One region of the Streptomyces sp. NPDC102259 genome, then DNA from elsewhere that is predicted to be linked to it. Evidence: riboswitches for the same ligand, from Rfam matches in the RefSeq annotation. Region 1 holds a riboswitch; the other holds the start of a gene.

What was found. A riboswitch is a leader RNA that binds a small molecule or an ion and turns the genes downstream of it on or off. The one in region 1 is predicted to bind ZMP and ZTP.
Region 2: another riboswitch for ZMP and ZTP. It lies ahead of ACIRPU_RS22495 (glycine hydroxymethyltransferase); the one in region 1 lies ahead of ACIRPU_RS08390 (bifunctional 5,10-methylenetetrahydrofolate dehydrogenase/5,10-methenyltetrahydrofolate cyclohydrolase).

The regions. Positions count from the first base shown of each region.
Region 1 covers NZ_JBIWMA010000002.1:844,438-859,457, reverse strand. The annotation lists gene ACIRPU_RS08405 (PP2C family protein-serine/threonine phosphatase) at 1-1,192, opposite strand, end outside; gene ACIRPU_RS08400 (antibiotic biosynthesis monooxygenase) at 1,313-1,609, opposite strand; gene ACIRPU_RS08395 (MFS transporter) at 1,736-2,950, opposite strand; gene ACIRPU_RS08390 (bifunctional 5,10-methylenetetrahydrofolate dehydrogenase/5,10-methenyltetrahydrofolate cyclohydrolase) at 3,303-4,169, opposite strand; ZMP/ZTP riboswitch at 4,192-4,280, opposite strand; gene ACIRPU_RS08385 (PPOX class F420-dependent oxidoreductase) at 4,561-4,929, opposite strand; gene ACIRPU_RS08380 (aromatic acid exporter family protein) at 5,197-6,246, shown strand; gene ACIRPU_RS08375 (GAF and ANTAR domain-containing protein) at 6,445-7,134, opposite strand; gene ACIRPU_RS08370 (LLM class F420-dependent oxidoreductase) at 7,298-8,269, shown strand; gene ACIRPU_RS08365 (hypothetical protein) at 8,390-9,442, shown strand; gene ACIRPU_RS08360 (DUF6328 family protein) at 9,473-9,898, opposite strand; gene ACIRPU_RS08355 (aldo/keto reductase) at 10,064-11,047, opposite strand; gene ACIRPU_RS08350 (cholesterol oxidase substrate-binding domain-containing protein) at 11,183-12,907, shown strand; gene ACIRPU_RS08345 (TetR family transcriptional regulator) at 12,944-13,558, opposite strand; gene ACIRPU_RS08340 (MFS transporter) at 13,555-15,020, opposite strand, start outside.
Region 2 covers NZ_JBIWMA010000009.1:215,907-230,926, reverse strand. The annotation lists gene ACIRPU_RS22525 (decaprenyl-phosphate phosphoribosyltransferase) at 1-377, opposite strand, end outside; gene ACIRPU_RS22520 (phosphatase PAP2 family protein) at 370-879, opposite strand; gene ACIRPU_RS22515 (FAD-binding protein) at 1,012-2,397, shown strand; gene ACIRPU_RS22510 (decaprenylphospho-beta-D-erythro-pentofuranosid-2-ulose 2-reductase) at 2,394-3,149, shown strand; gene ACIRPU_RS22505 (2'-5' RNA ligase family protein) at 3,177-3,755, opposite strand; gene trpS (tryptophan--tRNA ligase) at 3,943-4,956, opposite strand; gene ACIRPU_RS22495 (glycine hydroxymethyltransferase) at 5,038-6,489, opposite strand; ZMP/ZTP riboswitch at 6,530-6,620, opposite strand; gene ACIRPU_RS22490 (glutathionylspermidine synthase family protein) at 6,828-8,015, opposite strand; gene ACIRPU_RS22485 (hypothetical protein) at 8,048-8,503, opposite strand; gene ACIRPU_RS22480 (DMT family transporter) at 8,634-9,512, shown strand; gene ACIRPU_RS22475 (DUF3050 domain-containing protein) at 9,493-10,272, opposite strand; gene ACIRPU_RS22470 (hypothetical protein) at 10,501-11,079, shown strand; gene ACIRPU_RS22465 (chorismate-binding protein) at 11,111-13,405, shown strand; gene ACIRPU_RS22460 (benzoate-CoA ligase family protein) at 13,402-15,020, shown strand, end outside.

The sequences.
Region 1 (15,020 bases):
ACCGCCGCGGGTCGGGTCTGGTCTCGTCCGGTCGGCGGCGATCGCCGTGCCAGTCCAGTATCAGGACCGTGGCGTCGTCCTTGAGGCTGCCGTGGCAGGCGTCGAGCACCGCGGCGGTCAGGGTCCGGACGGCTTCCCGCGGGTGCAGCTCGCGGGTGTCCTCGATGACCGAAGCCAGGTCGACGGCCGCGGCGCCGCGTTCCTGCATTCCGTCGGTCAGCAGGACCAGGCGGTCCCCGGGGCGCAGTTGCAGTTCCTGTAGGCGGTAGGCGGTGGGTGCCACCACGCCGAAGGGCAGGTTGACGGCGAGACGGACCTCTTCGACGACGCCGTCGCGCATCCGCAGCGGCCGGGGGTGGCCGGCGTTGACCAGTTCGCACAGGCCCGTGTCGAGGTCGACGCACAGCAGTTGCCCGGTGGCCAGACCGCGGCTGTGGCTGAGCAGGGCCTCGTGGGCGTGCCGGGCTTGCTTGAGGGCGTCGCAGCCGCTGCGCCGTGCCCGGCGCAGTGCGCCGACCAGCAGGGTGGCCAGCAGCGCCGATTCCGTGTCGTGGCCCATGGCGTCGGTGATGGACAGGTGCAGGGTGTCCCGGTCGAGGGTGTAGTCGTAGGTGTCGCCACCGATGTCGTCCGCCGGGACCAGCCCGGCGGCGAGGGTGAACTGGGCCGCCTCGCAGCAGGGCGCCGAGGGAAGCAGCTGGTGCTGGATCTCCGCGGCCAGACTGGTCTCGGTGGTGCGCCGGCCCAGGTGGTACAGATCGGTGAAACGGCGGTCCGTGACGATGATGTAGGCCAGCGCGTGTGCCGCGTCGCGGACCTGTCGGAGCACGGTCTCGTCGGCGGACTGGAGGGTGACCTCCAGGACTCCGATGCAGTCACCGCGGTTGGTGACCGGCGTGATGACGCGCCGTCCGCCCTGGCCGTCCGGTTCCACATGCTGGCGCTGGCTGCGCAGCACGCCGTCGTAGACGCTGCCGTGCAGGTCGATGGGCTCACCGTGGTCGGCGGGCTCACCGCCTGCCGGGGCGAGGCGTACCAGTCGCTGACCGATGAGGTCGACGAACAGGAATGACACACGCTCGGCTCCGAACCGCTTTTGCAGATCGTGTGCCACCACATCGACGGACTCACCGGGCGGGGCTGCTTCGGCAGCGGCAAGCAACTCGCCCAGTTCCAGATCTCCACCCTCCACGACAACCTCCTATCGGTTGCCGCAACTTCTTCCCCGAGTCTCCGCAACATCACCTAATGTGCCCATCTTGCCTGGTCAGGACAGTGGGTTGGGGAAAGGAGACGCTGCCCCGCGGGGGGATCAGCCCAGAGATGCGGGTGCGAAGCGGCGCAGCTGAAGGGGTGCCACGAGGTACTCGTCCTCGCCCGGCAGCACCACGGGCTGGTCACGCCAGTGTTCGCCGACGTAGCCGACCAGATCCTGCTCGCTGCGCCAGCGACTGACGTACAGCAGTGAATCGGGCGGCGCGAGCAGTACCTCGTGGTCGATCAGCCCCGGGTAACGGCCGGGAAACTCGCGTACCGCGGAGACGATCATGTCGCGGAATTCCTCGAACCGTTCAGGACGTACGCGTGCCTCGCTCACCCTGATGATCACGGTCGTCAGGGTGTCACGCGAGCGGACGCGGCTCCACCTTCCTGCCGGGTGCCCCGGCGCCCGCTGCCGCAGCGGCGCGGATGAGCCGTCGCTCGCGGTCCGGACGCCGCGACGAGGTGGCCGTCGTCAGACGGTCGGGACGTGTCCGACCTCCGTCGAGGCTTCGGCCTCCGACGAACTGATCACCTCGGAGCCTCCGTTCCCACGGTCCGTGAAACCTCCGAGGAGGGCGAGACCGAGGCCTCCGGCGGCGAGGGCCGCGCCGACCAGGGCGGGCGAGGCCCAGCCCCAGCCCGCCGAGATTGCCAGGCCGCCGAGCCAGGCGCCGCCGGCGTTGGCCAGGTTGAAGGCGGAGTGGTTGGAGGCCGCCGCCATCGTCGGGGCGTTCTTCGCCTTGGCCATGAGCAGCATCTGCACGGGGGTGGTGACGAGGGCGCCCATCGCGCCCATGAAGGCGAGTGTCACCAGGGCGGGGACGGTGCTGTGGACCGTGAAGTAGAACGTCACGAGCGACGCGCCGAGCACGGCGAGCCCGCCGTACAGCGTCGGGCGCAGGGCACGGTCCGTCAGCGGGCCCGCGATCAGTGTGCCCAGCGTCATTCCGACGCCGTAGAGCGCGAGGACCCAGGTGGTCGAGGCGTCGGAGAAGCCCGTCAGGTGCGTCAGGATCGGCACCAGGTAGCTGTAGACGGCGAAGAAGCCGCCGAATCCCACGACGGCGGTGGCCAGGCCGAGGGCGACCTGCCTGTTCCCCATGGCCCGCAGCTCGTGCCGGATGCCGGCCTGGTCGCCGCGCGGCTGGTGGGGGACGAAGGCGGCCAGCGCGGCGAGGGCGACGAGGCCGATGACGGCGACGGCGCAGTAGGCGTACCGCCAGCCCAGTTGCTGTCCGAGGGCCGTGCCGGCCGGGACGCCGACGATGTTGGCGATGGTGAGGCCGAGGAACATCCTCGACACGGCCCGCCCGGCTCGTTCGGGGGCGACCAGCCGGGAGGCCACGACGGCGCCCACGCCGAACAGCGCCCCGTGGGGCAGGCCCGCCAGGAATCGTGCGGCGAAGAGCGAGCCGAAGTCGGGAGCGAGGGCGGACGCGACGTTGCCGACCACGAACAGCCCGGACAGCAGGAGCAGGAGACGCTTGTGGGCGATGCGCGCGCCCATGGCCGTCAGCAGGGGGGCGCCGACGACGACGCCGAGGGCGTAGGCGGAGACGATGTTGCCGGCGTGCGGTACGGACACGCCGACGCCGTCGGCGATCTGGGGCAGCAGCCCCATCGTGGCGAACTCGGTCGTACCGATACCGAACGCGACGAGTGCAAGGGCCAGCAGGGCCAGTGGCATGGAGCGGGAGTACCTTTCGCGGGCGGCGGTCCGGATGCGGTGGAGCGGGCGGGACCGCGATGGCCCTGCTCCTGTGGTCAGTCGCGCCGGCCACCGTTGCCCGGTGCGCCCCCCAGGACAGGGGAGGCCCACGAACCGTGCAGCCGTGGCGCAGGCTCACGCATTCCAAGATCGGCCGACCGGAATTATGGCCTCCATCACACTCCGACGGACGGGCTCCCCCTGCTCCCACTCCTCGGCTCCGTGCCCAGTGCCGACGACCGGCCGGAGACGCACCCCCGGCGAGGTTCCCCGGCCGACCAGGAGCCGGGGGCGGCGGGGCGGCAGGCCGGGGGTGCGCTCGGGGAAGAGGTCAGTGGCGCTGGATTCCGAGCTGGCTCGCGGCGGCGTCCACGGTCTGCGCGAGCAGGACGGCGATGGTCATCGGCCCGACGCCGCCGGGCACCGGGGTGATCAGACGGGCGCGGGTGCGGGCGGTGTCGAAGTCCACGTCGCCCACGTTGCCCGGGTTGTAGCCGGCGTCGATCACCACCGCGCCGGGCTTGACGTCCTCGCCCCGGATCAGCCGGGGCCGTCCCACGGCCGCCACCACGACATCCGCTTCCCGGACGATCCCGGGCAGGTCGGCCGTGCGGGAGTGGCAGTACGTCACCGTCGCGTCCTTGGCGAGCAGGAGCATCCCCACCGGTTTGCCGAGAATCGCGCTGCGGCCCACCACGGCGGCGTGTTTGCCGGCGAGGTCGACGTCGTGGGCCTCCAGCAGTCGCATGATCCCGCCCGGGGTGCAGGACACGAAGCCCGGCAGCGCGAAGCTCATCGCGGCGAAGGAACGCGTCGTGACCCCGTCGACATCCTTCTGTGGGGCGATGGCCTCGAACGCCGCCCGCTCGTCGATGTGCGGGCCGCAAGGATGCTGGAGCAGGATGCCGTGCACGTCCGGATCCTCGGACAGACCGGCGAGGGTGTCGATCAGCTCGGCGGTCGTGGTGGTGGCGGGCAGCGCGAGGTGCCGGGACCGGATGCCCGCCTTCGCGCACCGCGCCCGCTTCATGCGGACGTACGTGACCGAAGCGGGGTCCTCTCCCACCAGCACCGTCGCCAGACAGGGACTGGTCCCCGTGCGCCGTGAGATCTCCGCAGCCTGGGCAGCGGCCTCTTCGACGATGCGTGCGGCAGGACCGGTGCCATCCATGAGCCGGGCCGTCTGAGTCAGGGACATTGTCGCCCTCCGGGTGTGGCTGACCACTTGCCCAGGCGCACGGCGACAACGACGTCTCGTCAGACCGCTCCCCGGTGGTGCTCCACCTCAGCGCCAGTCACGGCCCACGCCGCACTGTAGTGCACGCGACACGCTTCCACCGGTCAACGCCCGCAGCCGGCAGGCGACTTGCCGACGAGGGGGGGCGGCAAGGCATACGGGTCGTGCGCGGCCCGCGCGGGTCGGCGACCTCCGCCCGGTAGCGGTACGGCAGCCCGTCCACATCGGCGACGGCGGCGCCCACGCCGTATCCCACGACCCGTGCCGGACACGGGACGCGGGACACCGGGCGAGCCTGTGGCGCGATGCCGCCGACAAGTGCGTCGGCGTGAGCGGCAGGGCATGGTTCCGGCTAGTCCTCGAAGCCCCAGCTGTGGATCCGCCTCGGGTGGACGCGGATCACCTCCTCGCTGAAGTGCGGGCCCAACTCATGTGGCCCGGTGAGGAGTTCGGCCTCGCCTCGGATGTCCACACCGCGCACCTTCCAGGGCTGCAGGCTCACGATGTCGTCCACGACGAGCGCGACCTTCGGGTTCTTGCTGAGGTTGCGCCACTTCTTCGTCTCCCCCATGGCGTACCCGCCGATGAGGATCGTGCCGTCCTCCTGCAGGAAGAACGCCACGGGATTGGCCTGCGGCTGCCCCGACGGGTCGACCGTCGCGAGGCGCCCCAACCGCTGTGACTCCAGGTACGCGCGCTCGGTCGCGCTGAATTCGGTCATGACAGCAGCCAAGCATGTTCCCGACCGCACGCGCATCGGATCAAGGACCTAGGTCCGGAGGCTGAGCCCTCCGCTGCCGCCCCGGCCGCCCCCCTCCACCATTTCAGCCGACCGGTGCGTCGGGGGCGGGACACACGTTGCGTGGAAACCTGCGGGCGTGCGGGCGGCTCGTAATCTGGTCGGGTCTCATCGCCTGTGGGAGAGGAGTGCGCTCGTGCCGCCGTACGGGGAAGGACATTCCGGCTGGGCCGCACGATGCCGTCGGCCGTGAGCACCCTCGGCCGACGGGGAGACCTGGCGTTCGGCGGCCTGCGCCGGGTGAGCGGGCAGGAGCTGCGGGGCGGTGCCCGGATGGTCGTGTGCGCCACGCTGTCGTGGTACCTGTCGGTCGAGTTGGGCATCAGCGGCGCCCCGGTCGCCGCCGTGCTGCCGGCGGTGTTCACCCTGTCCGGGATCCCGCTGTGGGCGCCTCGGCTGGGGCTCTACCGTCTGGGCGGCGTCCTGCTGGGGGTGGGCATCGCGGCGATCGCCCTGCGCTGGCTTCCCGTGTCCACCCTCTCCCTGGCCGTGGTGGTGAGCGTCGGATACCTCGCCGGCCTGCTGCTGCGCATCGACGGCGCTCCCAGTCCACAGGTGCTCGTCAGCGCCGTGCTCGTCTTCGGTGTGCCCGTCTCCGGCTACCCGGAGCAGCGCGTCCTGGAGAACCTGGTCGGCATCGCGGTCGTCGTCCTCCTCGGCCCCCTGCTGTGGCCTCCCGACCCCTGCCGCCTCCTGGCCGCTCGGCTCGACGCCTACCGCGACGGCCTGGACCCTCTGCTGAAGGACCTGGACCGCCACTCCGACCGGCCCCCGCTTCGACGGGGGGCGGGGCAGACCGGGGATCTGTGGCAGCAGCCCCATGACCTCGGGCGGGATCTGGACCGGGCCCGGCGGGCGCTGCGCTGGAGTGTGACGCGTCGCCGTTCGGCCGCCGCGCTCGACGAGGTCGGACACCGCATCCACCTGGCCGAGCGCACCGCGGCTCCCTTGCACTGCCTCACCGACCAGCTGCGTGCCGCGAACGGGCTGCCGACGTCCGGCCCCCCTGCCGGTCGCGCCTCGGACAGTCCCGGCCCGTTGCTGGACGCCGTGCGGCACACGTTGATGCGCGCGCTGGAGGGCGCCGATCCCACGGAGCCGATCGCCCGGGCCCGGGCGATCGGCGGACAGGACGGGCTTGCCCGGAGCGGTCGGCACGACAGTCTCCTCAGCGGCATTCTGCTGCTCGTCCTCGACCGTCTCGACGACTACCGCGAAGCGCACTTCGCCCGCCGATGACCTGCCGTCGGCAGCACAGCGCCGACGCGGGGCGGCCCCGGGGTGGGATCTGCGCGGGCGTGCGGTGTGTGCGGAAGGCAGGACTGGGGACTTGAATGTGCAAGCCGGGTTCAGCGGCGCTTCCCTTGGGGCGCTGGCCTGGCCCAGGCCTCGCTGGTTCAGCCCACGAGCCAGGGAGGCCGCCCGCTTCCTCCGCGGTTACGGCAGGCTGCGCCCCGCGCAGACCATCCGGGCGACTTCACGGAGTTTGATGTTGTTCTCCTGCGAGTAGCGGCGCAGTACGTCGAAGGCCTGCTCCTCGGTGATGTGGTGGCTGCCCATGAGGATGCCCATGGCTTCGCCGATGGCGTGCCGGGTGGTGATGGCCTGTTCCATCTGGGCGTGGGTGCGGGCGCTGGAGAAGGCGACCGCGGCATGCGAGGCGAGCAGCCAGCCGGCCGTCTCGCTGGCCTCGCCGAACGCGCCGGGCTTGCGGGAGTAGAGGTTCAGCGCGCCGAGGTCCTCGTCCTCGGTGAACAGCAGGAAGCCCATCATGCTGCCCACGCCGAGCGAGTGGGCCCTGGGGGCATAGGCGGGCCAGCGCTGCCGCTCGCAGGTGAGGTCGGCGATGCGGAAGACCCGTTCGCCCCGCGCGCTGCGGGCGGCGTCGAAGCAGGGCCCTTCGCCCAGCCGTTCCTGGAGCCGGTCGCTGTCGAGGACCAGCTGGTCGGTGGGGGCGAGGGTCTCCACCTTCGCGTCGTGCAGCACGAGGATGCCGGCCGCGTCGCAGCCGTCGACCAGCTCGGTGGCCGAGGCCGTGATCCGCTCCAGCGTGTCGTCGACCGAATCCTGCGCCAGCAGGTCACGCGCCATCGAGGCCATCTGCTGCCCGAACCGACCCCAGTCCACTTCGACTCCCGTCCATAGCCCGCCTGGACAAGCCTCCTACCCAGCCTTTCACGCAACCTGCACACCGACGCCGGTGAGTGACGTACCGGACAGGACGCGTGAGGACTGGGCGTTTCCCGCATCGGGTCCGTTTCCTCCCCCGGCGGCCGGGGACTCGGGCTCCATGGTGCAAATCGGATACACGATGATGACCGAACAGGCCGGCCCCCGCGATCTGGTCGACCACGTGGTGCGGGCCGAGCAGGCGGGCTTCGACTTCTCGGTGACCTCGGACCACTACTTCCCGTGGCTGCGCTCGCAGGGCCACGCGCCGTACGCGTGGAGTGTGCTCGGCGCCGCCGCCCAGGCCACGTCCCGCATCCCGCTCATGACGTACGTGACGTGTCCGACCTTCCGCTACCACCCGGCGGTGGTGGCGCAGAAGGCCGCCACGATGCAGCTGCTGTCCGAGGGACGCTTCCGGCTGGGGCTGGGCTCCGGGGAGAACCTCAACGAACATGTGGTGGGCGGCGGCTGGCCCTCCGTGGACGTGCGGCACGAGATGTTCGAGGAAGCCGTGGAGATCATCCGCGCGCTGTTCGAGGGCGGCCATGTGACCCGGCACGGCACCCACTACGACGTGGACTCCGCCCGGCTGTGGGACCTGCCCGACGAACCGCCGCCGATCGGCATCGCCGTCTCCGGCGAGCGGTCCTGCGCACTCGCGGGACGGCTGGCCGACCTCGTGATCGCCACCGAGCCGAAGGCGGACCTGCTGTCCTCGTTCGACCGCCACGGCGGCACGGGCAAGCCGCGGGTGGGCCAGCTTCCGGTCTGCCACGACCCCGACCGGGACGCGGCCGTGAAGCGGGCGCACGACCAGTTCCGCTGGTTCGGCAGCGGCTGGAAGGTGAACTCCGAACTGCCCCATCCGGACTCCTTCGACGCGGCGACCCAGTTCGTGACGCCCGACGACGTCGCCGCCTCGATCCCGTGCGGCGACGATCCGGACGACTTCGTCGAGGCCGTACGTCCGTACGCCGAGGCCGGGTTCACGGAGATCGCCCTGGTGCAGATCGGCGGGGACTCCCAGCCCGCGTACCTGGACTGGTCGGAGAAGACGCTGCTGCCCGCGCTGCGGAACGCCTTCGGCTGACGGGCCGCCCGGCCCGCGCGCTGGTCCGGCAAAACATCGCCAAGCGGTGCATATAGGCTGCCGGTCTGCACGTTCGCAGTGCCGATCCTACGTCCAGCAGCCCGCAGAGGAGAGTCATCCGTGACCCTGGCGATCGATCTGCCCGAGACGTCCGCCCAGACGTCCCCCGCGCCCCTGTCCGACCTGGTGGCGCGGGACGCCCGTGAGTTCGGCGTCTACGCGCGGACCGGCGGGTGGGCCTTCGGCCTGATGGTGGCGCGCAGCGTCCGGCCGGGCGGGCAGAGCGCGGACGAGACGCCGAAGGTGCCGGCGAAGGAGTTCGCCGCGCTCGCCGGCTGCTCCCCCGACCGCGTCATGCGGTACTACAAGGCCTGGGACCGGGCCGCGGACGGCGGCCTCGTCCCGCACTTCGAGGAGCTCGCGCCGGGCCAGGAGGTCGAGCTGCCGGACGCCGAGGTGTGGCTGACCTACTACGTCTCCCGCTCCAGCGCCGGCTCCGAGCGCGGTACCGCGATCGCGGAGGCCGCCGAGGCCGAGGGGATCCGTCCGACGAAGGCGCTGGAGGTCGCGGAGAACCCCACCGCCCTGCGCGCCGCGATCCTCGCCGACCCCTCGACGGCCCGTGCGGCCCGCGCCGCCCTCCTGGACCGCATCAAGGAGGACCCCGATCTCCAGGTGGAGCTGGCCCGGGACGTCGTACGCACCGACGACCTGAAGAAGGCCGTGGCCACCGAGAGCCGCTCGGCCGACCGCATCGGGTACGTGCGTCAGATCGCCGAGTCCGGCCAGATCAAGACGCCCGCCGGGCAGACCCTCGACGCGCCGGCCGAGCTGCGCCAGGAGGCCGAGCGGCACCTCTCGCTGCTCGACGAACTGAACGACGACGAGGACGCCGGAGAGTGGGCGAGCGACGCCTACGACACGATGAAGAGCCTGGTCGTGGAGACCGTCGAGGCCGACCCCGAGCTGCGCGTCCAGGAACGGCGCACGAAGTTCTACAGCAGCCTCCAGCGGGCGACGAAGGTGTTCGAGGAGCTGACCTTCGACGACGCCGACGCGCAGGAGTTCTACGAGGACGACATGGTCCAGCGGCTGGAGGAGCTTCAGCAGGCGATCGGCAGCTGTATCACCGCGTTGCGCGGAGCCCGGGGCACCGCGCCCGAAGCCGGCTAGTCCGGCGGCAGCGCGTCGTGCGGTCCGGCGTCAGCGCGTCGTGTAGCGGCGCCGGGTCCACAGCGGCAGCACGAACCAGCACAGCGCGTACCACGTGAACACACCCGCGACGAGATAGGGCACGAACGCGTCGTGGGTGGCCACGCGCAGGATCAGCAGCAGCGAGGCGGTCATGGTGGCCAGCAGCAGGAGCAGGCCGACGAGGGTCAGCCGGGACGCCCACCGCACCGCCTGCGGTTTCACCCGCCGTCCGGAGACCAGGCGGTGCAGGGAGACGGGACCTATGAGGGCGCCGGTCGCACAGGCGCCCAGGACCACGGTCACGATGTAGATGACCTGGTCGACGTGCTGGAGATCCGTGTAGCGCGGGGTGAACACGACGGTGAGCAGGAAGCCGAAGAGGATCTGCACACCCGTCTGGGCGACCCTGATCTCCTGGATGAGCTCCCCCCACATGCGGTCGGCTCTCTCCTCCTCGGTCTCGTCCCGCCCCGTGCGCTGCTCGGCCTTCGTCGCCGTATCGGTCACGTGTGCTGTCCTCCCGGTTCGAGTGGTCGGTCCCCTCTCGCCGCGAGTACCCCGTGGGCGGCGGTTCTCTCCGGTCCGCCGCCCTGTTTCCGGCTACCAGCGCCCTTCGACCTGCTCCTTCACCCGCCGGTCGTAGAGGTCGCGGACCGCCGCGAGGGTCTCCCCGGTCAGCTCCGGGAGCTTGGCGGCGGCCGCGTTGGCGCGGGCCTGCTCGGGCGAACGGGCGCCCGGGATGACGGTGGTCACGCCGGGCTGCTGGATGATCCAGCGCAGGGCGAGCTGGGCCGGCGTGTACCCCTCGGGCGCGAGTGCCGCGAACTCGACGGCGGCCTCGACGCCGGTGGCGTAGTCGACGCCGGAGAACGTCTCGCCCTGGTCGAAGGACTCGCCGTGCCGGTTGTAGGCGCGGTGGTCGTTCTCCGGGAAGACGGTGTCCTTGGTGTACTTGCCGGTGAGCAGGCCGGAGGCGAGGGGGACGCGGGCGATGATGCCGACGCCGGCCTCTCGGGCCGCCGGAAGCACCTCGTACAGGGGCTTCAGCCGGAACGGGTTGAGGATGATCTGCACGCTCGCCACCCCCGGCCGGGCGATCGCGGTGAGGGCTTCGGCGCAGGTCTCCACGCTGACGCCGTAGTGCGCGATGCGCTCCTCCTCGACGAGGGTGTCGAGGGCGTCGAAGACCTCGTCGCTGGAGTAGACGGGTGTGGGCGGGCAGTGCAGCTGCACCAGGTCGATGCGGTCGACTCCGAGGTTGCGGCGGGAACGGTCGTTCCAGGCGCGGAAGTTGTCCAGGACGTAGTTCTCGGGGATCTGGTCGACGCGGCGGCCCATCTTGGTGGCGACCAGCACATGCAGGTCGGGCCGGCCGCTCAGGAACGTGGCGATGGTCTGCTCGCTGCGGCCGTCGCCGTAGACGTCGGCGGTGTCGAAGAAGGTGACCCCCGACTCGGCCGCCGCCTCCAGAACGGTCAGGGCCTCCTTGTCGTCGACGTCTCCCCAGTCGGCGCCCAGTTGCCAGGTGCCGAGACCGACGACGGATGCGTGCTGACCAGACCTACCGAATTCGCGCTCGTCCATGACGTCAGTCTGTCATCCGTCGTGACCTGGTGCGGAACGGGCCGCTCCGGGCCCCACCTGTGAATCTTTCACCCTCACGAGTGTCGTTGTTCGACACGGCGGCCGTATGTGCCGACAGGCCCCTACCGTGAGCGCGTGACCGATCGTTCACTGAGCAACCATCAGCCGGGGGACCCCTCCTGGACCCGTCGTGGCTTCCTGGGCACCGCTGCCGCCGCCCTGGCGGGCGTGCCTCTCCTGGTGGCCGCCGATCCGGCCGTCGCGGCGCAGGAACTGCCGGACTTCCCGCCGGACGTGCCCCTCTCCCGTACGGCGTACCGCAACTGGGACGGCGAGATCACCGTGACCGGCCTGTGGGCCTGCGCGCCCGAGGACCACGCCCAGGCGGTGGACGTCGTCAACTGGGCCTGGCGGCACGGCTGGGCGGTCCGGCCCCGGGGCGCCTCGCACGGCTGGTCGCCCCTGACCGTCCCGGCGGGCCTGCCCGCGGACGCGCCGGTCCTGCTCGTCGACACCGCCGCGCACCTGACCGGCCTGTCCCTGGAGTCGGCCGACGAGGTGCGGGCCGGGACGGGGGTCACGCTGGAGGTGCTGCTCACCTACCTCGAAGGACACGGCCTCGGCGTCACCGCCGCACCGGCCCCCGGCGACCTCACCCTGGGCGGCGCCCTCGCCGTCGACGCGCACGGCACCGCCGTACCGGCGCGGGGCGAGCAACGGCTGCCCGGGCAGACGTACGGCTCGCTCAGCAACCGCGTCCTCTCCCTGACGGCCGTGGTGTGGGACGCGGACAGCGGGGCCTACGCCCTGCGGACCTACCGGCGCGACGAGGCGGACTGCGCGGCGCTGCTCACGCATCTCGGGCGGTCGCTGGTCACCGAGGTGGTGCTGCGGGTGGGGGCGAACAGCAACCTGCGGTGCGTGAGCCGTACGGACATCCCGGCGAAGGAGCTGTTCGCGGCGCCCGGCGCGGACGGGCGGAGCCTGGCGGACTTCCTGGAGGCCGAGGGGCGGGTCGAGGCCATCTGGTTCGCGTTCACCGAGTTCCCCTGGCTCAAGGTGTGGTCCGTCGAACCGACCAGACCGCTCACCTCGCGGCGCGTGACGTCGCCGTACCCCTACCCCTTCTCCGACAACGTCCCGATGCCGGTGGCGGACCTGGCCGGGCGGATGGTCGCGGACGCGGCCTGGTATCTGGCGCCGGTGCTCGGCAACGCGCAGCTCGACGTGGCCGCGCTCGGGCTCGTGGCGACCCTGTCGGCGGACGTGTGGGGGCCGTCGAAGAACACGCTGCTGTACATCAGGCCGACCACCCTGCGGGTGCACGCCAACGGGTACGCGGTCCTGACCGGCCGGGACCAGGTCCAGCGGGTCGTCTCCGAGTTCACCTCCTTCTACCGCGAGCGGCTGACCGCGTACGCCGCCCTGGGCCGCTTCCCCGTCAACGGGTCGGTGGAGATCCGGGTGACCGGTCTCGACGATCCGGCGGAGGCCGGACTCACCGGCGCCCTGGCGCCGTCGCTCTCCGCGCTGCGGCCCGACCCGGACCACCCCGAGTGGGACACGGCCGTGTGGCTCGACGTGCTGACGCTGCCGGGGACGCCGTACGCCGACGCGTTCTACCGTGAACTGGAACGCTTCCTGCTCTCGACGTACGACGGCACGCACGCCCGTACCCGGGTGGAGTGGTCGAAGGGCTGGGGTTACACGGACGAGGCCGCGTGGAGCGACGCGGAGGTGCTCGGGACGGTGGTGCCGGAGTCCTTCGGCGGCGCCTGGGACCAGGCGGCGGCCGTGCTGGAACGGCTGGACCCGCACCGGGTGTTCCGCGCGCCCCTGCACGGGCGACTGTTCCCCTAGGGACGGCCGGGGACAGTCAGGGACGGTCGGGGGTGGTCAGGGCCTGTCGGGACTGTCCAGATGGGCCTGCACCGTCGGCCCGTACCGGTCCACGATGTGCTCGATCGGCGCGGCCCTGAGTTCGCGCCCGCGGGCGATGCCGAACATCACGCCGAGTCCGACCACGGCGGCGACGGCGAGTTCGGCGCGGATCCCCGGGTCGGGGCCGGTGAGGCGGGCGGCCAGGCGTTCGGTGACCTGGGTGCGGAAGTTGGCGCGCAGGATGTCGCCGTGGTCGCCGTGCAGGGGCGCGAACGCGATGCGCAACACGGGGTCGGCGCCGCGCTCGCGCTGACTCGCCACCACGTGCCGGACCATGTGCGGGCCCAGCTCCGCCAGCGGGGCGTCGAGCAGGGCGTCGGCGTCCTCCTCGAAGGACATCACCCGGGCGAACAGGGCGTCCTTGTTGCCGAAGTACTTCAGGACCAGCGGCGCGCTCACCCCGGCGCGTTCCGCGACGGCCTTGAGCGTGATGTCGGCGTGCGCCTGGCGGGCGAGAAGGTACCGGGCGGCTCGCAGGATCGCCGCCTTGGTCGCCTCGGCGTCGCGCCGGGCGGGGGACGGGGGCTCGGTCGCGGCCGAGGCGTCGGGTGGAGTGCTCACGGCACTCATGTTCCCTCCAACGCCCCGTCGCTGACGGAGCGGGTACGGCCACGGGCTCGCCGTGTGCCGTCCGGTCCGGCGTCTCCGTGCGGTCCGCCGTCGCCGGGGATGCTGAGCGCCACCGCGCAGGCGGCCAGGGCCACCGCGCCCGCGACGCCGAACGCCAGCAGATAGCCGTGCAGGGTCGGTACCGGTGCTCCGCCGACGAGGCCGGTGTGGTGCACGAGGACGGCGGCGACGGCGGCGCTGGAGGCGGCCTGGCCGATCGTGCGCATCAGCACGTTGAAGCCGTTCGCCGAGGCGGTCTGTCCGGGCGGGACAGCACGCAGGATCAGCGAGGGCAGCGCCGAGTACGCGAGGGTGGTGCCGGTCGCCACGACCGTCGCCCCCACCATGATCATCCACAGGTCGCGGCTGTCGACGATGCGCACGGCGTACCCGGAGGCGATGACGGCGGCGCCGAGGGCGAGGGTGATCCGCGGTCCGCGCCTCTCGGAGATACGGGCGGAGAGCGGCGACAACAACAGCATGGTGATGCCGCCGGGCAGCAGGCACAGGCCCGTCTGGACGATGGACAGCCCGAGTCCGTACCCGCTCGCCTCGGGCGCCTGCACCAACTGGGCGGTCACCAGGGAGTTTGCGTAGAAGGCGAAACCGGTCAGGAGCGCCGCCACATGGGACAGGCCCACTCTCGGCCGGGACACCAACCGCAGGTCCACCAAGGGCTGTTCGGTGCGCAGCTGGTGCCACCACCACAGGCCGAGGGCGATCACGGCGGCGAGGAACAGGCCCACGATGCGGGCGCTCCCCCAGCCCCACTGACCGCCCTGGGACACGGCGAGGAGCAGACTGACCAGCCCGGTGGCCAGCCCCAGCGCCCCCGTCACGTCGAACCGGCCGGGCTCGCGCACGGGCGACTCCGGCACCGCCCACCGGACCAGCGCGACACCGGTCGCACCCAGCGCGGCGGTCACCCAGAACATCACGTGCCAGTTGGCGTACTGCACGACCACGGCCGCCGCCGGCAGCCCGAGCGCGGCGCCGATGCCGACGGTGGAGCTCATCAGCGCTACGGCGGATCCCCGGCGTTCCGGCGGCAGTTCGTCGCGCAGGATGCTGATGGACAGCGGGACGACGGAGTACGCGGCGCCCTGGAGGGCCCGGGCCGCGATGAGCACGCCGATGTCGGAGGTGAGGGCGCAGATCACCGAGCCGGCGGCCATCAGGCCGAACGAGACGAGCAGCACCCGCCGCTTGCCGTACATGTCCCCGGCGCGACCGAGGACGGGGGTGAGGACCGCGCCGGACAGCAGCGAGGCGGTCACCATCCACGAGACCGCGCCCGCCGAGGCGCCGGTCAGCCGGGGCAGGTCGGGCAGCAACGGGACGACCACGGTCTGCATGACCGCCATGAGGATGCCGCAGTACGCCAGGACCGGGATGGTGAGGCGGGACCGCAGACGGGCGGCTC
Region 2 (15,020 bases), on a different contig from region 1:
GCGGCCGGGGCGAGGACCGCGAGGGCGCCCGCGACGCCGTACGCGACGGGCACCGGGACCTGTCCGGCGGCGATCGGGCGGTGCCGCTTGGTGGGGTGGGCGCGGTCGGCGTCGGCGTCACGGGCGTCGTTGATCAGGTAGACGGCGGCGGCGCAGGCGGTGAACAGCGCGAACACGAGGGCGAGTTGGCCGAGTGCGTGCAGGGAGAAGAGCCGGCCGGCCGCGGCGGGGGCGGCGACGACCAGGATGTTCTTGACCCACTGCTTGGGGCGGGTGGTGCGCAGGAGGCCGCCGACGAGGGTGCCGGGGCGGTCGCTCGGGGGCCGGGGAGCCGGCGGGCGGTGCGCGCGCTGCCGGTGGAGCAGTGCCTCAGCCATGGTGGCCCTCTCTCATCCAGCGCGCCCCCAACCGCGCGGTGGCCGCGCCCAGCGCCGCGCCCGCCGCCACGTCGGAGGGGTGGTGGACGCCGACGACCAGGCGGGAGAGGCACATCGCGGCGGCGATCGGCGCGGCGGCGTACGCCCCGAGTGAGCCGTAGGCGACGGCGGCGGCCGTGGCGGAGGTCGCGTGCGAGCTGGGGAAGGAGTGCCGTCCCGCGGTGCGCACGAGGGGTTCGACGTGGGCGGGGCGCGGGCGCCGGACGATGCGTTTCACTCCCATGCTGGCGGCGTGCGCGCCCGCGGTGAGCGCGGTGGCGCGCAGCCAGGAGCCGCGCCGGGAGCCGTCGACGGCGGCTCCCACGACGCCCGCCGCGAGCCACAGGGCGCCGTGCTCGCCCGCCCAGGAGAGGGCGCACGCGACGCGGGCGACGCGTGGGTCCGCGCCCCGGGCGTGGAGCGCCGTGAGGATCCTGTGGTCCAGGTCGTCGAGTTCGTCCATGTGGACTCACTGTTCACGCCTGCACCGTCGGAACTCCGGCAATATTGAGCGACATCCCATTAATCACCCATTTCGGGGAGCCATGCATGTTTCAAAATAAATCGCCCATATAGAGGCGATACGGTCACCAGCATGTCTGCCGAGACCCCTACCGCGACCGCCGCCGAGAACGTCTCCCTCACGGGATGGGGCCGTACCGCTCCCTCCGCCGCGCGCCTGGTCCGCCCCCGGACCTACGCGGAGGCCGTGACGGCCGTGCGGGACTGCGGGCCCCGCGGAGGCATCCCCAGGGGCCTGGGGCGGGCGTACGGGGACGCGGCGCAGAACGCCGGCGGTGCCGTGATCGACCTGACCGGCCTGGACCGGATCCATGTCATCGACGCCGCCGACGGCAGCGTCCTGTGCGACGCGGGGGTCTCCCTGCACCGGCTCATGGAAGTCCTGCTGCCGCTCGGCTGGTTCGTGCCCGTGACCCCCGGCACCCGGTACGTGACCGTGGGCGGCGCGATCGGCGCCGACATCCACGGCAAGAACCACCATGTGTCCGGGTCCTTCACCCGTCATGTGCTGTCCTTCGAACTGCTCACGGCGGACGGCACGATCCGCACGGTGGACCAGGGCACCGACCTGTTCGACGCGACCGCCGGCGGCCTGGGCCTGACCGGCGTCGTCCTGACGGCCAGGATCCGGCTCCAGCCGGTCGGGACGTCCCTGATGTCGGTCGACACCGAGCGGGCCGCCGACCTCGACGACCTGATGGCCCGGCTGACGGCCGGCGACCACCGCCACCGCTACTCGGTCGCGTGGATCGACCTCCTCGCGCGCGGGGCCGCCACCGGACGCGCCGTCCTGACCCGTGGCGAGCACGCGCCCCTGGACGCGCTGCCCGCCCGCGCGCGCAGGGCCCCGCTCGCGTTCCGCCCGCCCCGGCTCCCGGCCGCTCCCGCGTTCCTGCCGAGCGGCCTGCTCACCCGCACGACCGTCGGACTGTTCAACGAGCTCTGGTACCGCGGAGCGCCACGCGCGCGCACCGGCGAACTCCAGAGCCTGTCCGCCTTCTTCCACCCCCTCGACGGCGTCCCGCACTGGAACCGCGTCTACGGCCGCGACGGCTTCGTGCAGTACCAGTTCGTCGTGGGGTACGGCCAGGAGGACACCCTGCGCCGGATCGTGGGGCGCATCTCCGCCCGCCGCTGCCCGTCCTTCCTCGCCGTCCTCAAACGGTTCGGGGACGCCGACCCCGGCTGGCTCTCCTTCCCGCGCCCGGGCTGGACCCTCGCCGTGGACATCCCGGCCGGACTGCCCGGCCTCGGCGCCTTCCTCGACGAGCTGGACGAGGAGGTGGCCACCGCCGGCGGCCGCGTCTACCTCGCCAAGGACTCCCGGCTGCGCCCCGAACTGCTCAGCGCGATGTACCCGCGCCTCGACGACTTCCGCGCGCTGCGCGCGGAGCTGGACCCGCGCGGAGTGTTCGTGTCGGACCTCGCCCGCCGGCTCAACTTCCAGGAGTCACCATGAAGGACGCCTTCGGCCTCCCCCAGTCCCTTCTCGTCCTCGGCGGCACGTCCGGGATCGCGCTGGCCACCGCGCGCCGTCTGATCGCCCGCCGCACCCGCACGGTGTGGCTGGCCGGCCGCCCGTCGCCCGCCCTGGAGTCGGCCGCCGCCGAGCTGCGCACCCTGGGGGCGGACGTGCACACCGTCCCCTTCGACGCGCTCGATCCGGAGTCCCACGAGGCGGTCCTCGGCAAGGTCTTCGCCGAGGGCGACGTCGACGCGGTGCTGCTCGCCTTCGGCGTCCTCGGCGACCAGGCGAACGACGAGCGCGACCCGGCGGCCGCGGTGCGCGTCGCGCAGACCAACTACACGGGGGCGGTGTCGTCGGGGCTGGTCGCCGCGCGCGCCCTGCAGACCCAGGGCCACGGCTCCCTGGTCGTCCTGTCCTCCGTCGCCGGCGAACGGGCCCGCCGCTCGAACTTCATCTACGGCTCCAGCAAGGCGGGCCTCGACGCCTTCGCCCAGGGGCTGGGGGACGCGCTGCACGGCACGGGCGTGCACGTCATGGTCGTACGCCCCGGGTTCGTCCGGACCAAGATGACCGCGGGGCTCGCGGAGGCGCCGCTGGCGACCACCCCGGAGGCGGTCGCCACGGCCGTCGAGCTGGGGCTGCGGCGCCGCTCGGAGACGGTGTGGGTGCCGGGCGTGCTGCGCGTGGTGATGTCGCTGCTGCGCCACGCGCCCCGCGGGCTGTTCCGCAGGCTGCCGGTCTAGAGCCTGCCGGAAGTACCGGGCGGGCCGCTAGCGGGTCGGCAGCGAGCCGCGGTCGACGTGGGCGGCCTGCGGGGGTACGACCGCGCCCCCGAAGGCGTAGTCGCGCAGCTTGCGCCAGACGCCGTCGGCGCCCTGCTCGGCGAGGGCGAAGCCGGTGCAGGACCACGCGGCCTCGTAGTGGGCGAGCTCCTCGAAGGCCCGGTCCATCGCCGCGTCGTCGATGCCGTGCGCGACGGTGACGTGCGGGTGGTAGGGGAACTGGAGCTCGCGGGTCAGCGGCCCGGAGGCGGCCCGGATCCGGTGCTGGAGCCAGGCGCAGGTCTCCGCGCCCTGGACGACCCGCACGTAGACCACCGGCGACATGGGCCGGAAGGTGCCGGTGCCGGACAGCCTCATCGGGAAGGGGCGGCCGGCCGCGGCGACCTCGGTGAGGTGCGCTTCGACGGCCGGCAGCGCGCCCGACCCGACCTCGGTCGGCGGCAGCAGCGTGACGTGCGTGGGGATGCCGTGAGCCGCGGCGTCGCCGAAGCCCAGGCGCCGCTCCTGGAGCAGGCTGCCGTGAGGCTCCGGGACCGCGATCGACACGCCGATCGTTACGGTCCCCACGTCTTCTCCTGTCGTCATGTCGTCATGGCGGGGTGTGGTGCCGGGTTCGTACTCAGTCGTACGGCTATCGACTGTACGGCCACAGCTGTGCTCTGGGCAGGCGCAGGGAAAGTGATGTGCAGCGCTCTGCCCGGAGGAACAGATGTGCGGTGCGCCCGGAGTGCTACCGCGTGCTTCCGAGCGCCGCTCAGTGCTTCGCGGGCAGGAAGCCCACGCGCCCGTACGTCTGGGAGAGGGTCTCCGCGGCGACGGCGCGCGCCTTCTCCGCGCCCTTGGCCAGGATCGAGTCGAGCGTCTCGGGGTCGTCCAGGTACTGCTGGGTGCGGTCCCGGAACGGCGTCACGAAGTCGACGACGACCTCGGCGAGGTCCGTCTTGAGCGCGCCGTAGAGCTTGCCCTCGTACCGCTGCTCCAGCTCGGGGATGCCGGTGCCGGTCAGCGTCGAGTAGATGCCGAGCAGGTTGCTGACGCCGGGCTTGTTCTCGGTGTCGTAGCGGACGACCGTGTCGGTGTCCGTGACCGCGCTCTTGACCTTCTTCGCGGTCGCCTTCGGGTCGTCGAGCAGGTTGATGAGGCCCTTCGGCGTGGACGCCGACTTGCTCATCTTGATCGACGGGTCCTGGAGGTCGTAGATCTTGCCCGTCTCCTTCAGGATGTGCGGCTTCGGGATCGTGAAGGTCTCGCCGAAGCGGCCGTTGAAGCGCTCGGCGAGGTCGCGGGTCAGCTCGATGTGCTGGCGCTGGTCCTCACCGACCGGGACCTCGTCGGCCTGGTACAGCAGGATGTCCGCGACCTGGAGGATCGGGTACGTGAACAGGCCCACGGAGGCGCGGTCGGCGCCCTGCCTGGCGGACTTGTCCTTGAACTGGGTCATCCGGCTCGCCTCGCCGAACCCGGTGAGGCAGTTCATGACCCAGGCGAGCTGGGCGTGCTCGGGGACGTGGCTCTGGACGAACAGCGTGCAGCGGTCCGGGTCGAGACCGGCCGCGAGCAGCTGGGCGGCGGCCAGCCGCGTGTTCGCGCTGAGCTCCTTCGGGTCCTGCGGGACCGTGATCGCGTGCAGGTCGACGACCATGTAGAACGCGTCGTGGGTCTCCTGGAGGGCCACCCACTGGCGGACGGCGCCGAGGTAGTTGCCGAGGTGGAACGAGCCTGCGGTGGGCTGGATTCCGGAGAGCACGCGGGGTCGGTCAGAGGCCATGCTCATCATTGTCTCAGAGCGCGGAGACCGCCCGGAACGGGTCCCGGGCGGCCATGGGGGCCGCCCGGGGCGCCGCCGGGGTCAGCCGAGGTCGATCTCCGGGTACAGCGGGAAGCCCGCCACCAGGTCGGTCGCCCGCCGGGAGATCTCGTCCGCGACCTTCGCGTCCAGGACGTGGGCGGCCTTCGAGGGGGCGCCCGACTTCGTCGTGCCCGGCTCCGTCGTGGTGAGGACCCGGTCGATCAGGGACGCCACCTCGTCCATCTCGGCCGTCCCGAGACCCCTCGTCGTCAGCGCCGGCGTGCCGATGCGGATGCCGGAGGTGTACCAGGCGCCGTTCGGGTCGGCGGGGATGGCGTTGCGGTTGGTGACGATGCCCGAGTCGAGCAGCGCCGCCTCGGCCTGGCGGCCGGTGAGGCCGTAGGAGGAGGCGACGTCGATCAGGTTCAGGTGGTTGTCCGTGCCGCCGGTCACCAGGGTCGCGCCGCGCCGTGTCAGGCCCTCGGCGAGGGCGCGGGAGTTGTCGACGATGCGCTGGGCGTAGTCCTGGAAGGACGGCTGCCGGGCCTCCGCCAGAGCGACGGCCTTGGCGGCCATGACGTGCGGGAGCGGGCCGCCGAGGACCATCGGGCAGCCGCGGTCGACCTGGTCCTTGAGCGAGTCGTCGCACAGAACCATGCCGCCGCGCGGGCCGCGCAGCGACTTGTGGGTGGTGGTCGTCACGATCTGGGCGTGCGGGACCGGGTCGAAGTCGCCGGTCAGGACCTTGCCCGCGACCAGGCCGGCGAAGTGGGCCATGTCGACCATGAGGGTCGCGCCGACCTCGTCGGCGATCTCGCGCATGATCCGGAAGTTCACCAGACGGGGGTACGCGGAGTAGCCCGCGACGATGATCAGCGGCTTGAAGTCGCGGGCCGAGGCGCGCAGGGCCTCGTAGTCGATCAGGCCGGTGGCCGGGTCGGTGCCGTAGGAGCGCTGGTCGAACATCTTGCCGGAGATGTTCGGGCGGAAGCCATGGGTGAGGTGACCGCCCGCGTCCAGGGACATGCCGAGCATGCGCTGGTTGCCGAAGGCCTGGCGGAGCTCGGCCCAGTCGGCCTCGGAGAGGTCGTTGACCTGGCGGACGCCGGTCTTCTGGAGGAAGGGGACCTCCACGCGGTCGGCGAGGACGGACCAGAAGGCGACGAGGTTGGCGTCGATGCCGGAGTGCGGCTGGACGTAGGCGTGGCGGGCGCCGAAGAGCTCGCGGGCGTGCTCGACGGCCAGCGCCTCGACGGTGTCGACGTTGCGGCAGCCGGCGTAGAAGCGGCGGCCGATGGTGCCCTCGGCGTACTTGTCGCTGAACCAGTTGCCCATCGCGAGGAGGGTGGCCGGGGAGGCGTAGTTCTCCGAGGCGATCAGCTTGAGCATCTCGCGCTGGTCGTGGACCTCCTGGCCGATGGCGTCGGCGACGCGCGGCTCGACGGCGCGGATCACGTCGAGTGCGGCACGGAAGGCGGTGGACTCGGTGGAGAGGGACTGCTGCTCGGACATGTCGTCGGCCTCCGGGGGCGTGGCGTGCGGTCACGGTGCTCGGTCTGGCCCAGGCGCACGGCACTCTTGTCGCTCACAGGCCGCTCCCCGATGGTCCGTCCCATCCCAGCGCGCCAGTCACGGCCCGCTCGCCAGCCTACCGGCCACGTCCGAATCCCAAGGTCCGGCGTCCACCATGCGAGCGACGTCGGACCCGCGCAGGACCACACCTCCAGCGGATCCGGAGCGCCCCCCCCGGATCAGGGGGGGCGGGGATCCGGGGTCTCGAAAGGGCCCGGAGGCCCGGCGGTCTGGCGGTCTGGCGGTCTGGAGGTCTGGAGGTCTGGACGCCCGGAGGTCTAGAGGATCACGTGGGGCAGGAAGCGGGCGTACTCGTCCGTGATCAGGCCGGAGGACTCGCGGATGCCGAGGCCGGCCGACTCGTCCTCCACCATCCACGCGCCGAGGACGACGTGGTTGCCGTCGAACGCGGGGAGGGGCGCCAACTGCTGGTAGCAGCAGGCCTCGTCAGTGCGCGGGGCGGGATCGCCGCCCGGCTCGTGCAGGGTGACGCCGGCGCCCTCGCGGCCCAGCAGCGGCTTGGCCGCGTAGCCGGTGGTGGTCGCCAGCTCGCGGGGGCCGTCGAGGTAGGCGGGGAGGAGGTTGGGGTGCCCGGGGTACAGCTCCCACAGGACGGCCAGCAGCGCCTTGTTGCTGAGGAGCATCTTCCAGGCCGGCTCGATCCACAACGTCGTGCCGGTGCCGCCGCCGTTGTCGAGGGTGTCGAGGACATGGCCGGCGAAGCGGTCGCTGGTCAGCCACTCCCAGGGGTAGAGCTTGAAGCAGCTGCGGATGAAGCGGAGTTGCCGGTCGACGAAGCGGCCGGACAGCGGGTCCCAGCCGATCTCCTCCATGGAGATCCAGTCGGTGTCCAGGCCGGCCTGCTCGGCGGTCTCCTTGAGGTAGGCGACCGTCATGAGGTCCTCGCCCAGCTCGTCCTGCGAGGAGTGCGCGAAGAAGAGCGGGCTGCCGGGCGGGAGCAGGGGGGCCTGCTTCTTCCAGGCGGCGATCAGGCGTTCGTGGAGGGAGTTCCACTGGTCGGCGCCGGGGAATCGTTCCTCCATCCAGAACCACTGGGGGGAGGCCGCCTCCACGAGCGAGGTGGGGGTGTCGGCGTTGTACTCCAGGAGTTTCGCCGGTCCCGTGCCGTCGTAGCGGAGGTCGAAACGACCGTAGACGGACGGTAGTTCATCGCGCCGGCGCCAGGCCTCGGCGACCGCCGCCGCGATCCGCGGGTCGGTGATGCCGAGGTCGGCGAGACGGTCGGACTCGACGAGGTGGGCGGCCGCCGCCAGGCACATGGTGTGCAGTTCCTCGACGGTCCCCTCCAGCGCCTCGACCTCGTCGAGGGTGAAGACGTAGTAGGCGCTCTCGTCCCAGTAGGGGCGCAGGCCGCCGTCGGGGTGACGGGTGAGGGGGTAGACGAGACCCTGTTCCTCGACGGTCCGCTGCCAGTCGGGGCGGGGTTCGATGCTGTGACGTCGCACGGTGCCGGTGTCCTGTTCAGCCGCTCGGGCGCTCAGCCGCCGGAGCTGCCCTTGCCGGAGCTGCCCTTGCCGACACCGCTGCCGCTGTCGCTGTCGCCGCCGAAGCCGTTCCGGTCGACTCCGCCGCCGCCACTGCTGCCGCTGCTGCTGCCTCCGCTGCTGCTGCTCGAGCCGGTCGAGCCGCTGGACCCCTTGCCCGGCTTGGTGAAGGAGCCGCCGTCGACCCAGGAGCCCTTCTTGTCGCCGCCGTAGTACCAGGCGTCGTCCGTGGCGGCCGTGGCGGACTTGCCCGCCTTGCCGGACGTGCCGGACGTGGACTTGCAGTTCTTGTCGGCGACGACCTTGTAGCCCTTGGTGAGGTTGTAGCTGTCGCGGTCGACGCAGCGCTTGTCGGGCTCGGAGGAGCAGGCGGACAGGGCCGCCGCGAGCACTCCCATGCCGCCGAGCACGACCGTGCCCGAGCGAAGTCTCCGACGCGCGTCCGCCATGTTCCGTCTCCCCGTTCGCCGCATCGCCCCTACGACGATTTCCGGCCGTCAGCCTAGACACCGTGCCGGGAGCGGCCGAAGGCGGCCCGCCCACGAGCCGTTCCCCTACAGTCCTTTCGTGCTCTTCGGAATGGTGTGCGCCCTCGGCGCGGCGGTCTGCTTCGGTACGGCGACGGTGCTTCAGGCGATGGCGGCGCGGGCGGCCGCCGGCGGAAGCGGCGGGGACGCGGCGCTGCTGCTGCGGGCGGTGCGGCAGTGGCGCTATCTGGCGGGCCTCGGGCTGGACGGGCTGGGGTTCGTGTTCCAGATCGCCGCGCTGCGCTCGGTGCCGATCTACGCCGTGGGGGCGGCCCTCGCCGCCAGCCTGGCGGTGACGGCGGTGGTCGCGGCGCGGCTGCTGAGGGTACGGCTGAGCCGGACCGAGTGGGCCGCGGTGGGGGTGGTGTGCGCGGGACTGGCGATGCTGGGAGTGGCGGCGGGGACGGAGGGCGAGGAGAGCGGGCCGCCGGCGTTGCCGTGGGTGATGCTCGGCGCGGCGGCCGGGGTGCTGTTGCTGGGGCTGGCCGGAAGGCGGCTGACCGGACGCGGACGGGCGCTGGTGCTGGGGCTCGGGGCCGGTTTCGGGTTCGGGGTGGTCGAGGTGGCGGTGCGGTTGATCGACTCGCTCGACCCGGCGGAGCTGCTCACCGACCCGGCGCTGTACGCCCTGCTGCTGGGGGGCGGCGCCGCGTTCCTGCTGCTGACGACGGCTCTCCAGCGGGGGTCGGTGACGACGGCCACGGCCGGGATAGTGATCGGCGAGACGATCGGCCCCGCGCTGGTGGGCGTGGTGTGGCTGGGCGACCGCACCCGGGAGGGGCTCGGCTGGCTGGCCGTGCTCGGTTTCGCGGTCGCGGTGGCGGGGGCGCTGGCGCTGGCCCGGTTCGGTGAGGCGCCCGAAACGGCACCGCCGGCGGGGTCGGCATCGGAGCCGGCGCCGGAGCCGCCGGTCAGGCCATCGTCGCCGTGATGCCGTCCCACAGGCGGATCCTCGCCTCCAGCGCGAGGATGGCCGTCTCGACGGCCTCCTGCCAGCGCGTGTCGTCCGTGCCGCAGAGGTCGGCGACCATCTGCATGGCCATGGGGGTGTGCTCCTCGCCGTCCACCTCGATGTGGCGGGCCAGGTAGTCACGGAAGAGCGGGAGCCGGTCGGTGCCCTCCTTCTCGATGACCTGGTCGAACATGTCCGGGATGAGGTCCTCCCGGGAGAAGGCGAAGGCGGCGGCCCGGCAGTGCAGCGGCCGGTCGGCGATGATCTGGAAGGTCGTGCGCACGAACTCGGCCGCGGGGGCGGGGACCTGGGCGACCCGCAGCGCCGACGGCACGTCGTGGCCCTCGGCGATCAGCGCGATGAAGGTGTCGATCCGGGCCGTGGGGGCGCCCGCCTCGTCCATGCCCGCGCGGTACAGCTCGAAGTGGCTGGTGAAGCCGCCGTTCAGCTCGTCGCTCTCCTCGACGAGGACGATGTCGTTGATGAGCCGCCGGCTGACCGCGGAGCCGCGCGGCACCCAGGGGACGTCGACGCAGGTGAGGTCCCGCTGGAGCGACTTGAGCAGGGACATGAAGTCCCAGACCGCGAACACGTGGTGCGTCATGAAGACCGCCAGGTCCGCACGGCTGCTCATCCGCTGATAGATCGGGTGGGCGGTCACTTCCTTTCGGATCGGTTCTATTGCGGAACGAGCCTGTTCGATTCCCTCGTGAGTGAGGCTCCAGTCGTACCTGGACATGGTTCTCCTTCGATCAGGAAATTCGCCGGAGGCTCGATCGTGCACTTCTCTCGACTTACCGGCAAGCGCTTCCAGGAATCCCGGAAAGGTTACCGACAGTACCGTTCGACAGAAGGACTCAAGACCGCTGAAAAGACGATGAAAAGCCGCGTTCCGGACAGGACGAGACAGTTGTAGAAGTTTGAAGAACCTGTGAACGCAAGCGCTCTCTGCTGCGTACTCGACGGTGTGACCAGTAATCCCGTCACCGTCACCTCCGCATATCGCGTGGTGCCGGGCCGCGAGGCCGACTTCCACTCCTGGGGGTGGGCCATGCTGGGCGCGAGCGCACGGCAACCCGGCTTCCTGGGGGGCGGTGTACTTGTCGATGGAGAGGCGGAGTGGCATGTGGTCTATCGCTTCGCGACCGAAGGCACGGCGCGGGCCTGGGAGGACTCGGCCGCCAGGGTGGAGTGGGACGAGCGGGCGCTGGGCATCGCCCGGCAGACGGACCGCAGAAGCGTGCGCGGCTCCAAGGCCTGGTTCGACTCCCAGACCCCCGCACCCAGGGCGCCGGCCCCGCCGTCGAAATGGAAGTTATGGTTTGTGAATATGAGCGCGGTTTTCCCGCCCGTGCTCCTCTTTAATCTGATCGCGCTTCCCTATCTCGGTGGCCTCAATCCGTTCATTCGCACACTGCTGCTCTGCCTGTGCGTGACGGCCCTTGTCACCTGGATTCTCATGCCACGCCTTCAGCGTTTCTTCAAGAAATGGCTGTATCCACCGCTCCAAGCGCTTCGTGGACGGCATAAACGACGGACCGCGTAGCACCCGAGAACGACCCCGAGGAGGTGGGCGGGTGAAGACCCTGCTCATCGACAATTACGACTCGTACACGTACAACCTGTTCCAACTGATCGCCGAGGTCAACGGCGAGGAACCGGTGGTGATCCTCAATGACGCCGCCGCGGACGCCGTTCCCGATATCGCCGCCTTCGACAACGTGGTGGTGTCGCCCGGACCCGGGCATCCGTCGAAGAAGCGTGACTTCGGCATCAGCGCGAGAGTGCTCGCCGAGTCCCCGGTGCCGGTGCTCGGGGTCTGCCTCGGCCACCAGGGCATCGCGCACGGGGAGGGCGGCCGGGTGGCGCCCGCCCCGGAGCCGCGGCACGGGCATCTGTCGGCCGTCCGCCACGACGGACGGGACCTGTTCCAGGGTCTGCCGCAGAACTTCACCGCCGTCCGCTACCACTCGCTGTCCGTACGCGAGCCGCTGCCCGCCTCCCTGGAGGCCACCGCCTGGGCGGAGGACGGCGTCCTGATGGGGCTGCGGCACCGCGAACGGCCCCTGTGGGGCGTGCAGTTCCACCCGGAGTCGGTGCTCACCGAGTACGGCCACCGGATGCTCGTGAACTTCCGGAACCTGACGGCCGAGCGGGCCCGCAAGACGCGTACGAAGAACACCGCGGTCACCCCGGACGCGGCGGCGATGCCGAGCCCCAGGACGACCGTCCCCCACCCGCGCCGTGCCGACCGGCCCGTCCATCGGCTGCACACCCGCCGCATCGCCGAGGCGATCGACGCGGAGGCCGCCTTCACCCGGCTGTACGCCGACTCGCCGCGGGCGTTCTGGCTGGACAGCTCCCGGGTCGAGCGGGGACTCTCCCGCTTCTCCTTCTTCGGCGACGACAGCGGTCCGCTCGCCGAGTTCGTCCGGTACGACGTCGAGGCCGGCCGCTGCGAGATCGAGCGGGCGGGGCGGCCGACGCGCAAGGTCCGGGCGAGCGTCTTCGACTATCTCAAGCGGCAGCTGGCGAACCGTCGGGTCGACGCCACCGGGCTCCCCTTCGACTTCACCGGCGGCTATGTCGGCTACTTCGGCTACGAGACGAAGGCCGACTGCGGCTCCCCGAACCGGCATCGCTCCACCACCCCGGACGCCTGCTGGCTGTTCGCCGACCGGCTGATCGCGGTGGACCACGAGAAGGGCTTCACCTACGCGGTCTGTCTGGCGGAGGACACCCCGCACGCCACCCACGAGGCCACCGACTGGCTCGAGACCACGCTGGCCCGGCTCACCTCACTGCCCGCCGAGACCCCGGCGGACCGCCCGGCAGACCGTGCCGTCGGTGCCGCCGGTGGCGTCGAGGCGGTCGGTGCCGCCGGTGCCCTCGCGGTGAGCGGGGCGGGGCTCGGGAGCGGTGAGGCGGGCGTGGGTGAGGTCGAGCCCTGGCTGGTGCGGGACCGGGCGACGTACCTCGCGGACATCGCGGCCTGCCGGCGCGAGCTCGCCGCGGGCACCAGTTACGAGATCTGTCTGACCGACGCCGCCGTCCTACCCGCTCCGGACGACGCCTACGGCTTCTACCGGGTGCTGCGCCGCGTCAACCCCGCGCCGTACGCGGCCTTCCTGAAGTTCGGCGACCTCGACGTGGCCGGCTCCTCGCCCGAACGCTTCCTGCGGATCACCCGGGACGGCGTCGCCGAGGCCAAGCCCGTCAAGGGGACCGCGCCGCGCGGTGCCGGTCCGCTGGAGGACGCCCGGCTCAGGGACGAGCTGGCGGCGGACGCCAAGACCCGCGCCGAGAACCTGATGATCGTCGACCTGCTCCGCAACGATCTGGGGCGGGTCTGCCGGACCGGGACCGTGCGGGTCTCCCGGCTCATGGCCACCGAGACGTACGCCACCGTGCACCAGCTCGTCTCCACCGTCGAGGGCCGGCTGCGCGCGGGCACCGACGCGGTGGACTGCGTACGCGCCTGCTTCCCCGGCGGGTCGATGACGGGGGCGCCGAAGCAGCGCACGCTGGAGATCATCGACGGTCTCGAGACGGAGGCGCGGGGCGTGTACGCGGGCGCCCTCGGCTATCTGGGGTGCAGCGGCGGCGCGGACCTGAACATCGTCATCCGCACGGCCGTCCTGGCCGACGGTCTGCTGCGGATGGGGGCCGGGGGCGCGATCGTCCTGGACTCCGATCCGGTCGCGGAGTACGACGAGATGCTGCTGAAGACGGCCGCGCAGATGCGGGCCCTGCGGGAGCACGGCGCGGCGCCGACCCGGGCGCCCGGAGCGCCGGGGCGGGCGGGCGCGGGCCGCTCCCGGGGCACGCCCCCCGCACCCGGCCCGGCCACCGCGAAGGGCGCCGCCCGATGACCACGTCACAGCCCACGACGGCTTCGCAGCCCACGACGAGGTCGCCCGGTGGTTCCGGGGGCCGGGGGGTCGGTGCAGGCGCCGGTGTCGGCGTCGGTGTCGGTGTCGGCAACCTCGCCGCGGATCTCGCCTCGCTCGCCGAGCGGCGTGGGTGGGGTGGGCGGCCCGCGTTTCATCAGGGGCACCAGGTGTGGACCCACGGTGAGGCGCATGACCTGGGGGCGCGGGCCGCCGGGGTGCTCGCGGGGCACGGGGTGCGGGCCGGGGACCGGGTGCTGCTGGCGCTGCCCGACGGGATCGCGTGGGTCGCGGCCTTCCTCGGCGTCGCCCGGCTCGGGGCCGTGGCCGTCCTGGTCAATCCCGAACTGCCCGCGGCCGAGCACGCGTTCATGGCCGAGGACGTCGACGCCGCGCTGTGCGTGACGGGGCCGGCTCTCGAGGACCGTTTCGCCGACCGGGCGCGCCTGGGCTCCGACCAGCTCCTCGCGCTCGCGCCCGCCGCCGAGCCGGCCGCCGCCCACCCGGTGGACGCGCGGACACCGCTGTACGTGCAGTACACCTCCGGCACCACGGGCCGCCCCAAGGGCGTCGTGCACACGCACGGCGATCCGGGGACGTACCACGAGCTCATCGGCCGGCGGCTGCTCGGAATCACCGAGGAGGACGTCACCTTGTCGGTGTCCAAGCTGTACTTCGCGTACGGCTTCGGCAACGCCTTCGTCTTCCCGCTCTTCTCCGGCTCCAGCGCCGTCCTGGTGGACCGGCGTCCGACACCCGCCGCCGTCGACGAACTCGTCGCCCGGCACCGGGTGAGCCTGCTCTACTCCGTGCCGTCGGCGTACGCGGCGCTGGTCGCCGACCGGGGCGGCGGTCACACGGCCTGCTTCGCCTCGGTGCGCGTCGCGGTGTCGGCCGGCGAGGGCCTGCCGGACGGGCTCGGCGGACAGATCACCGAGCTGCTCGGCGCGCCGGTGCTGGAGCAGATCGGTTCGACCGAGGCCGGTCACGCCTTCTGTGCCAACAGTCTCGGCCACGACCGTCCGGGCACCGTGGGGCGTCCCGTGCCGGGGTTCGAGGTGGAGCTGCGCGACCGTGCCGGGCGGCCCGTGCCGGACGGTGCGGAGGGGGAGCTGTGGGTGCGCGGGCCGACGGTGACGCCCGGGTATCTGAACCGGCCCGAGGAGACGCGGCGCACGCTGGTCGGCGGCTGGCTGGCCACCCACGACCGGGCGCGCCGCGAACCGGACGGCTCCTACCGCCACCTGGGCCGCACCGACGACATGGAGATGGTCGGCGGGATCACCGTCTCCCCGCTGGAGGTGGAGGCCGCTCTGCGCGCCCACCCGGCGGTCCGCGAGGTCGCGGTCGCCGCCGTCCCGGACGGCCGGGGCCGCACCCGCCTGCGCGCCTTCGTCGTCCCCACGGCCCCCACAGCCCCCACCGCCTCCCCCGCCGGCCCCACCGGTCTGGCGCGGCTGGAGGACGAGCTCGTCGCGCTCGCGCGGGAGCGGCTCGCCGCGTTCAAGGTGCCGCGCAGTGTCAGCTTCGTCGCGTCGCTGCCCCGTACTCCCACCGGAAAGCTCCGCCGCCACCTGGTGCGCCAGGGGGCGTGGTG